DNA from 3 places in the Leifsonia sp. NPDC080035 genome. Region 1 is predicted to be linked to each of the others. Evidence: predicted binding sites of a transcription regulator. Region 1 holds the regulator's gene; each other region holds the start of a gene.
The links. Region 1 encodes HrcA, which represses chaperone genes, less so after heat shock. Its sites were predicted from a motif close to TTNGCACTCGNNNNNNNCGAGTGCNAA; they were not measured.

Region 1 (3,252 bases):
AAGCCGCCCTCGCCGGGTCGGTGGTGCTGACCCTGCGAGGGCGGCTTCTGGCGGACGCCGTTGTTCGGCGGCTGCTGCCCGAGGACTGAATCCTCGCCGCTCAGCTGACGAACTTGATGGCCACCGGGTAGACGTAATACGCGCCCTGGTTGGCCTTCACGGCCGCGATGATGCTGAACACGATGTTGACGACCCACACGGCGAGCAGGATGAGCAGGCCGATGCCGACGATCGTCAGGATCCAGCCGACCACATAGGCGATGAACAGGGTGATCTGGAAGTTCAGCGCGGTCGCGGTGTGTGCGCGCACGAACGGTCCGCGGTCCTTCAGCACGAGGTAGCCGATGAGCGCGGGGATCCAGTTGAACAGGATGCCGCCGACGTGGACCAGCGTGGCCCAGAGCTTCTCGTCGGCCGGGCTCAGCTGCTGTGCGGCACCTCCGTACGGCTGCTGCGGCGGCGGCGGGGGCGTTGCGGACATGGGTCTCTTCTCCTCCATGGGGGACGGTTGACGGCTCTCAGCCTAGGGGGCCGAGGGGGAATCTGAGAAGACGCCGAGAGTGTTTCCCTACTTGATGAACCGGAAGTTGATGGGGTAGCGGTATGTGCCTCCGCTGTTCACCCGCACGAACCCGAGGATCGAGAACACCAGGTTCACGATGTACAGGGCCCACGGGATGAGCAGGCTGAACAGCAGCCAGCCGATGCCGAAGGTGAACGAGCCGATGATCACGCCGATGATCTGCGAGGCCACCCAGGCGATGATCCAGGTGATCTGCCAGTTCAGGGCCTCCTTCGCCTCCTGATCGGTCAGCCGGCCGCGGTCCTTGAACACGAGCCAGATGATGAGGGAGGGCAGGAACCAGAGTATGCCGCCGAGGTGCGCGAAGGACGCCCACTGCTTGTCCTGCTCGGCGGTGAGCGGCGCCCCGGGAGTTGCGGCGTACGGCTGCTGGGGAGGGACGGCGCCAGCGGGCTGTCCGGCGGGCGCTCCGTATGGCTGGGAGCCGTATGGCTGGGAGCCGGCGGGCTGTGACGGGGGGACGTCGTCCCGGCCGTCGGCCGGGGGCTGATTCGGGTCTGTCATGTCGGAACCCTTTCCTGGTCGGTTGCGACCTCTGTCGAACCGGTGGGCACACAGTACTGCCGGCCGACACCGTGGACAATCATCCGTTGCAGCGTTTCCGCGCGATATGATTAGCACTCAGGAACGTTGAGTGCTAAGGAACGACGGGAGGCGGTCGCATGGTCTCGGAACGGAGCCTCGAAGTGCTTCGCGTGATCGTCCAGGACTACGTCGAGTCGCGGGAGCCCGTCGGCTCGAAGAGCATCGTCGAACGTCACTCGTTCGGCGTCTCGGCGGCGACGATCCGCAACGACATGGCGCTGCTCGAGGAGGAGGAGTTGATCGCGGCTCCGCACACCTCGTCGGGCCGCGTCCCCACCGACAAGGGCTACCGGCTGTACGTCGACCACCTGGCGGAGGCGCGCCCGCTGAGCCCGGCACAGCGCACGGCGATCGAGACGTTCCTCGGTCAGTCGCTCGACCTGGACGACGTGCTCTCCCGCACCGTCCGGCTGCTGTCGCAGCTCACGAACCAGGTCGCGCTGGTGCAGTTCCCGTCGGTGGCGCGCTCGCGCATCCGGCACATCGAGCTGGTGGCGCTCGCGCCGCGTCGGCTCCTCAGCGTCCTGATCACCGACTCGGGCGCGGTCGAGCAGCGGGTGATCGAGCTGACAGAGGAGCTCGAGGACGCCGACATCGCCGAGATCCGCGGTGCCATCAACGGGGCGGCGGCCGGGCTCTCGCTCGCAGACGCCGCCGCGCGGCTGCGTCAGCTTCCCGACGCGCTCACCGAGCGCACCAGGGCGCTCGTCGCGCCCGTGGCGAGCGCCCTTCTCGACCAGATCGCTGCGAACCGCCAGGAGAAGCTGATGATGGCCGGCGCTGCGAACCTGGTGCGCACCGAGACCGACTTCCCGGGAACGATCACGCCGGTGCTCGAGGCGATCGAGGAGCAGGTGGTGCTGCTGCGCCTCTTCGACGAGATGGCGCACGACCAGCACGGCGTCGCCGTCAGCATCGGTCGCGAGAACGCCGTCTTCGGGCTCGCTGAGACCTCTGTCATGTCCAGCGGCTACAGTTCGGCGGGATCGGACATCGCCCGCGTCGGACTGCTCGGCCCGCTCCGGATGGACTACTCGGGCAACATGGCCGCCGTGCGCGCCGTCGCCCGCTACCTCTCCCGCCTCCTGGGCGACTGAACACGAAACGAAAAGAAGGAACAGCCTCCGTGGCCGACCACTACGAAGTCCTCGGCGTTGACCGCAACGCCACCCCCGATGAGATCAAGAAGGCGTACCGGAAGCTCGCGCGCGAGCTGCACCCGGACGTGAACCCGAGCAGCGAGGCGCAGGAGCGCTTCAAGCTGGTCACGCACGCCTACGACGTCCTCAGCGACCCGCAGCAGCGTCAGCAGTACGACCTCGGCGGCTCCACCGGCTTCGGCGGAGCGGGCGGGGCGGACTTCACGGGCTTCGGCGACATCTTCGAGACGTTCTTCGGGGGCGGCGGAGGGTCGCAGCGCGGCCCGCGGTCGCGTCGGGAGCGCGGCCAGGACGCCCTGCTGCGCGTCGAGGTCGACCTCGACGAGGTCATCTTCGGCACGCACCGCGACCTCGAGGTGGACACCGCCGTCGTCTGCGAGACCTGCAACGGCTCCTGCTGCCAGCCGGGCACCGCGCCGGTGACCTGCGACATCTGCCACGGCACCGGCAGCATCCAGCGCTCGGTGCGCTCGCTGCTCGGCAACGTGATGACCTCCAGCCCCTGCGGCACCTGCCGCGGCTACGGCACCGTCATCGCGACGCCGTGCGTCACCTGCCAGGGGCAGGGCCGGGTGCGCGCCCGCCGGACCGTGCCGGTGGACATCCCCGCCGGTGTCGACACCGGCCTGCGCCTGCAGATGCCCGGATCCGGCGAGGCCGGTCCCGCCGGCGGCCCGAACGGCGACCTGTACCTCGAGATCAAGGTCAAGCACCACGATGTCTTCAGCCGCGACGGCGACGACCTGCTGTGCACGCTCGAGGTGTCGATGGTGGACGCGATCCTCGGCACGGTGGCGAACGTCAAGGCGCTGGACGGCGACATCCGGCTCGAACTGAAGCCGGGGACGCAGAGCGCCGACATCGTGACGGTGAAGGACCGCGGCATCACGCACCTGCGCGGCCAGGGCCGCGGCGACCTGCGCG
Region 2 (3,252 bases), 840 kb from region 1:
GCGCGTGGCGGACGCTGCGAACCACCACCGATCCGAGCCGGAGCCGGACGGCCTGAGTGGTCGTGACGCCGCGATCCTCGCGTTCGAGCGCCAGTGGTGGCGGCACGCCGGCGCCAAGGAGCAGGCCATCCGCGAGGAGTTCGGTCTCTCGGCGGCCCGGTACTATCAGCTCCTCGGTGCGCTGATCGACCGCCCGGAGGCGCTCCAGCACGACCCCATGCTCGTCAAGCGCCTGCTCCGGCTGCGTGAGAGCCGGCTCGCCGCTCGGCAGGCCAGGATGCTCCCGCCCGCCGACTGACCCGCGAGGAAACCCCCACCAGATGGCACAGAGATACCCCAGAGACCGGTTCGACGAGATCCCCGACGACCTGCACCGCGTCGGCGCGCACCGGGCTCCGCGGCCGAAGGGGCGGGGCTGGATCGCGGTCGGCTGGGCGGCTCTCGCCACGGTGGTGCTCATCGGCGCCGGCGTCTTCGGCCTCTCGCTGGTGAGCGGCTCGATCAGCTTCCACGCGTCGCCCAACTCGAAGGGCGGCCCGAGCTCCGCCACCGCGACCGCCACCTCGACGCCGACCCCGACGGTCACGCCGACGGTCGACCCGTCGCTGTCGGTCAACATCCTGAACGGCACGGCGACCGAGGGACTCGGCGCGAAGGCTTCGGATGTGCTGACGAAGGCGGGCTGGAAGATCGGCGCGATCGCCAACGCCGACAACACCAACGTCGCGAAGACCGTCGTCTACTACGCGGACCCGGCCAAACAGGCGGCCGCGCTCGGCGTCGCGGCGTCCCTGCCCGGCGCCACCGTCCAGCAGACGCAGGACTTCGCCGACACGGGCGCCGACCTCACCGTCGTGCTCGGGAGCAACTACACCGGCTGAGCCCCGCCGCCCGCGATTGTTTCGCGTGTGTTTAACTTCCGCCGTTTTGGTAACGGATTGGCGAAAAGACTGGCGAATACCTGCATACCAAGCATTAGGATCGGGATTCAACGCGCGGCGCTGGACCGTGCGAGCGACACAGCAATGGGAGTAATGCATGGCGAACGGGACCGTGAAGTGGTTCAACGCTGAGAAGGGCTACGGATTCATCACCGTCGAAGGTGGGGGACAGGACGTTTTCGTTCATTACTCCGCAATTGACATGAACGGCTACAAGGTTCTCGAAGAGGGCCAGCAGGTGCAGTTCGAGGTCGGCTCGGGCAACAAGGGCCCGCAGGCCGAGTCTGTGCGTCCGGTGTAGTACGCAAGCGTCAGAACGACCACGAGAGCGCCGCCCGATCGGGCGGCGCTCTCTCGTGTTCCCGGTCCTCTTTTTCTGGTGACCCCGGCGCCGAGTGGTGACATGATGTCGCCACTCGGCCAGGAATTCCACCGCTTCTCACCATTCGCGGCCCGGAGCTCTGCGGAGCCGGTTCCCGTCGTCGAACCGGGCTGATGGACGGGCTGCAGGACTTCGACCTGGTCGACTCCGAGCGCTCCGGGGGCCGCCTCCTCCTCCACTATCGACGACGCCGCTGACCTCGCCCCCTCCCGGGCGTCCGCCACGCGCGGACCCGTCTTGCACTCCACCGCCGCGAGTGCCAGAATCGCTTTAGCACTCCATCTGATCGAGTGCTAATCAACGGAATCTTTCGCAGACGTCCGGGAGGGACGAGTAACACATGGCAAAGATCATTGCTTTCGACGAGGACGCGCGCCGCGGCCTCGAGCGCGGCCTGAACATCCTGGCCGACACGGTCAAGGTGACGCTGGGCCCGCGTGGCCGCAACGTCGTCCTGGAGAAGAAGTGGGGCGCCCCGACCATCACCAACGATGGCGTCTCCATCGCGAAGGAGATCGAGCTCGACGACCCGTACGAGAAGATCGGTGCGGAGCTCGTCAAGGAGGTCGCGAAGAAGACCGACGACGTCGCCGGTGACGGCACCACCACGGCCACCGTTCTGGCCCAGGCGCTCGTCAAGGAGGGCCTCCGCAACGTGGCCGCCGGCGCCGACCCCATCACGCTGAAGCGCGGCATCGAGAAGGCCGTCGCGGCCGTGACCGACGAGCTCGTCTCCAGCGCCAAGGAGGTCGAGACCAAGGCCGAGATCGCGGCGACCGCGTCCATCTCCGCCGGTGACACCACCATCGGCGAGATCATCGCCGAGGCGATCGACAAGGTCGGCAAGGAGGGCGTCGTCACCGTCGAGGAGTCGAACACCTTCGGCACCGAGCTCGAGCTGACCGAAGGCATGCGCTTCGACAAGGGCTTCCTGTCGCAGTACTTCGTCACCGACCAGGACCGCCAGGAGGCGGTGTTCGAGGACCCGTACATCCTCATCGCCAACCAGAAGATCTCCTCGATCAAGGACCTGCTCCCGATCGTCGACAAGGTCATCCAGGCCAACAAGCAGCTCCTCATCATCGCTGAGGACGTCGACGGCGAGGCCCTGGCGACCCTGATCGTCAACAAGATCCGCGGCATCTTCAAGTCCGTCGCCGTCAAGGCTCCGGGCTTCGGTGACCGCCGCAAGGCCATGCTGCAGGACATCGCGATCCTCACCGGCGGCCAGGTCATCTCCGAGGAGGTCGGCCTCAAGCTCGAGAACGTGACCCTCGACCTGCTCGGCCAGGCCCGCAAGGTCGTCATCACCAAGGACGAGACCACCATCGTCGAGGGCGCGGGCGACCCCGAGGCCATCGCCGGTCGCGTGGCCCAGATCCGTGGCGAGATCGAGAACACCGACTCGGACTACGACCGCGAGAAGCTGCAGGAGCGCCTCGCCAAGCTCGCCGGCGGCGTCGCCGTCATCAAGGCGGGCGCGGCCACCGAGGTCGAGCTCAAGGAGCGCAAGCACCGCATCGAGGACGCCGTCCGCAACGCGAAGGCCGCCGTCGAGGAGGGCATCGTCGCCGGTGGTGGCGTTGCGCTCATCCAGGCCGGCAAGACCGCGTTCGAGAAGCTCGCCCTCGAGGGCGACGAGGCGACCGGCGCGAACATCGTCAAGGTCGCCATCGAGGCTCCGCTCAAGCAGATCGCGATCAACGCGGGCCTCGAGGCCGGCGTCGTCGTGGCCAAGGTCCGCGAGCTCCCGGTGGGTCACGGCCTGAACGCCGCCTCCGGCGAGTACGTCGACATGCTGGCCGCCGGCATCAACGACCCGGTGAAGGTCACCCGCTCGGCGCTGCAGAACGCGGCGTCCATCGCGGGCCTGTTCCTCACCACCGAGGCCGTCGTCGCCGACAAGCCGGAGAAGTCCGCTCCGGTCCC
Region 3 (3,252 bases), 1.0 Mb from region 1:
CCCTGGTGCGCCGCCACGATCATGTCGACGCTGAGGATGAGAAGGGCGAGCCAGACGATGCCGAAGCCGACCCAGCGCTCCGGCGGCATCGCCTCGTGGAGGATGTCGACGCCGACGAGGAACTGGATGAACGGCGCGAAGTACTGGATGAAGCCCATGTAGACCAGCGGCAGCCGGCGCGAGGCGGAGGCGAAGAACAGCAGAGGGACGGCGGTGATGACGCCGGCGCCGACCAGAAGCACCGCGTGCCACGGCCCCTCGGTGCCGATGGTGAGCCCGGCGGTCACCGCGACGACGATCAGCTGCACGACGGCGACCGGGGTGAGCCACATCGTCTCCAGGGTGAGACCGGAGACGGCGTCCACCCGGCCTCCGACGCGCTTCTTGATGAGGCCGTAGAAGCCGAACGAGAACGCGAGGATGAGCGCGATCCAGGGCACCTGCCCGTACCCGACGGCAAGCACGATCACCGCGACGACGCTGACGCCGACCGCGACCCACTGGGCGATCCGCAGCCGCTCCCGCTGCACGATCACCCCCAGGAAGACGGTGACGATCGGGTTGATGAAGTAGCCGAGCGCGGCCTCAACGACGTGACCGCTCACGGTGGCCAGGACATAGGTCTGCCAGTTCACGTAGATGAGCGCCCCGGCGAGGCCCATCGTCAGGACGACGCGACGGTCGCGCAGCAGAGCGCCGAACGCCCGCCAGGTGCGCGTCACCGTCAGCGCGATCGCACAGAAGGCGAGCGAGAAGATGACGCGCCAGGCCACGATCTCCCACGCCGACGCCGGCACCAGGGAGAGGAAGTAGATCGGCAGGATGCCCCACAGCACGTAGGCCGAGATGGCGTAGATCAGTCCGGACTTGCGGTGCTCGGTGAGGGGCTGTGACACTCCCACGACACTACTCCGCTGTGCCGACATCCGCCGGGCGCGCCGCAGCATGACGAAGGCCCGGATGCATCACGCATCCGGGCCTTCGTGCGAAGAGTCAGCAGGTCAGCGGACCACGACCGCGAGCACGTCGCGAGCCGAGAGGACGAGGAAGTCCTCGCCGCCGAACTTGACCTCGGTGCCGCCGTACTTCGAGTAGATCACCTTGTCGCCGACGGCGACGTCGAGCGGCACGCGGTTGCCGTTGTCGTCGATGCGGCCGGGACCGACGGCCACGACCTCGCCCTCCTGGGGCTTCTCCTTGGCGGTGTCGGGGATGACCAGACCGGAAGCAGTGGTCTGCTCAGCCTCGACCTGCTTGATGACGATGCGATCTTCGAGCGGCTTGATGGAGACCGACACGGTTGACCCTCTTTCTTTGGTTAACGCAGTCTTTTGAGCGAAACGCTGGGTTAGCAAACTCGTGGTGAGAGTGCTAACGATGAGTCTAGAGGGTGCGTTAGCAGTCCCGCAACGTGAGTGCCAGAAGGTAGCGTGAGTGCCATGGACAGGTCCGAACTGGTCGAGCTGCTCAGCCCTGAAGGGCTCCGGCTGCTCGACTCCCTGCCGCCCTATCGCACCGAGAAGGACGTGCTGAGGATGGTCTCCGACCTCCGCAAGGCCGGCCACTCCCCGGGGCTCGTGGCTGCCGTGCTGACGCAGGCGAAGCTGCGCAAGAAGGCGCAGGCGAAATTCGGCGAGTTCGCCTCCCGGATGCTCTTCACCGAGGCGGGTCTCGAACAGGCGACGCGGCTGCCCATCGCCGCCCGGCACGCCGGCCGCTACCGCGCCGCGGGGCTCGAGCGGGTCGCTGACCTCGGCTGCGGGATCGGCGGGGACGCGCTCGCCCTGGCCGCCCTCGAACTCGAGGTGACGGCGGTGGAGGCCGACGAGGTCACCGCCGCGATCGCCGCCTTCAACCTGGCGCCGTTCCCGACCGCCACGGTCGAGCACCGCCGCGCGGAGGATGTCGACCTGCGCTCGTTCGACGGCGTCTTCCTCGACCCCGCCCGCCGCACCGCCGGGCACACCGAGACCGAGCGGCTCACCGACCCGGACGACTACACGCCATCGCTCGGCTTCGCCTACGAGCTGGCGACCGGACGCTCCGTCGGGCTGAAGCTCGGTCCCGGATTCGACCGCGACCTGATCCCGTCCACCGCCGAGGCGCAGTGGGTATCCGCCGACGGGCAGGTCGTGGAGGTCGGGCTGTGGTTCGGAGCGCTCGCCCGGCCGGGCATCCGCCGGGCCGCGCTCGTGGTCCGCGGCGACGACGCGCACGAGCTGACCGCCGAGGCGGACAGCGAGGACGTCGGGACCGGAGAGCTCGGCGAGTACGTCTACGAGCCGGACGGCGCGGTCATCCGCGCCCGGCTGATCGGCGACCTCGCCCGGCGCATCGGCGGCAGGATGCTGGCCGACGGGATCGCATACATCACCGCGGACGAGGCGGTGACGACGCCGTTCGCCGCGGGATTCCGCATCCTGGACACGCTGCCGTACCAGGAGAAGGAGCTGCGCCGCGCGCTGCGCACGCGCGGCGTCGGCACACTGGAGATCAAGAAGCGCGGCGTGGATGTGGACCCCGCCGCGCTGCGCAAACGTCTCTCGCTGAGCGGCGACCGCTCGGCGACCCTGATCCTGACCAGGATCGCCGGGCGGCACACCGCTCTGCTCGCCGAGCGGATCTGACTCCGCTCGGCGCGTGCCTCAGTAGGTGCTGTAGTGCGCCGAGAAGCTCGCGAAGATGATCGCCAGGACGATCCAGTAGATGATCGCGAACGCCACGGCGATGAAGCCGAGGATGATGCCGGTGAGCCAGAAGCCCTTCGCCTGCGGCTCCTTCCTGCGGCCCAGGAAGCCGAGGACGACCGCGGCGGCACCGAACAGGAAGCCGATGCCCCAGATGAAGTTCAGCACGATGCCGACGATGCCGCCGACGAGCGACAGGATGCTCAGAATGGGCGACTTCTGCGCCGGCGTGGCATACGGCTGGGCGTAGCCGGGGGCCGGCTGCCCGTAGGCGGGCTGGCCGTAGGGCTGCTGCGGCTGCTGACCGTATGGCTGCTGCGGCTGACCGTACGGCTGCTGCGGCTGGCCGTAGGGCTGCTGCGGCTGCTGGCCGTACGGCTGCTGGCCGTAGTCCGGCGCCGCGGGCGGGACGGGAGGCGCCGGAGGCGTCGCCGGGGTGTCCGCGGGCGGGACGGGAGCCGCGGGCGGGACGGACCCGGCCCCGTTCTCCCCCTCCGGCTCCGGCGGGACGGCGGGTGCGTTCGGATCGGTCATCGTGCCCATCTCCTTCTGTCTGGCGTATTCC

Region 2: the regulator HrcA is predicted to act here: its motif matches at 1,594-1,620, upstream of groL (chaperonin GroEL).
Region 3: the regulator HrcA is predicted to act here: its motif matches at 1,396-1,422, upstream of groES (co-chaperone GroES).

Annotation. Positions count from the first base shown of each region.
Region 1 is NZ_CP157390.1:3,540,402-3,543,653, reverse strand. Features, by position in the region: gene hemW (radical SAM family heme chaperone HemW) at 1-89, shown strand, start outside; gene AAME72_RS17250 (DUF4870 domain-containing protein) at 101-481, opposite strand; gene AAME72_RS17245 (DUF4870 domain-containing protein) at 569-1,087, opposite strand; gene hrcA (heat-inducible transcriptional repressor HrcA) at 1,246-2,265, shown strand; gene dnaJ (molecular chaperone DnaJ) at 2,295-3,252, shown strand, end outside.
Region 2 is NZ_CP157390.1:305,132-308,383, reverse strand. Features, by position in the region: gene AAME72_RS01500 (DUF3263 domain-containing protein) at 1-298, shown strand, start outside; gene AAME72_RS01495 (LytR C-terminal domain-containing protein) at 321-881, shown strand; gene AAME72_RS01490 (cold-shock protein) at 1,039-1,242, shown strand; gene groL (chaperonin GroEL) at 1,664-3,252, shown strand, end outside.
Region 3 is NZ_CP157390.1:483,592-486,843, forward strand. Features, by position in the region: gene rarD (EamA family transporter RarD) at 1-896, opposite strand, end outside; gene groES (co-chaperone GroES) at 1,002-1,298, opposite strand; gene AAME72_RS02365 (class I SAM-dependent methyltransferase) at 1,440-2,627, shown strand; gene AAME72_RS02370 (DUF4190 domain-containing protein) at 2,646-3,221, opposite strand.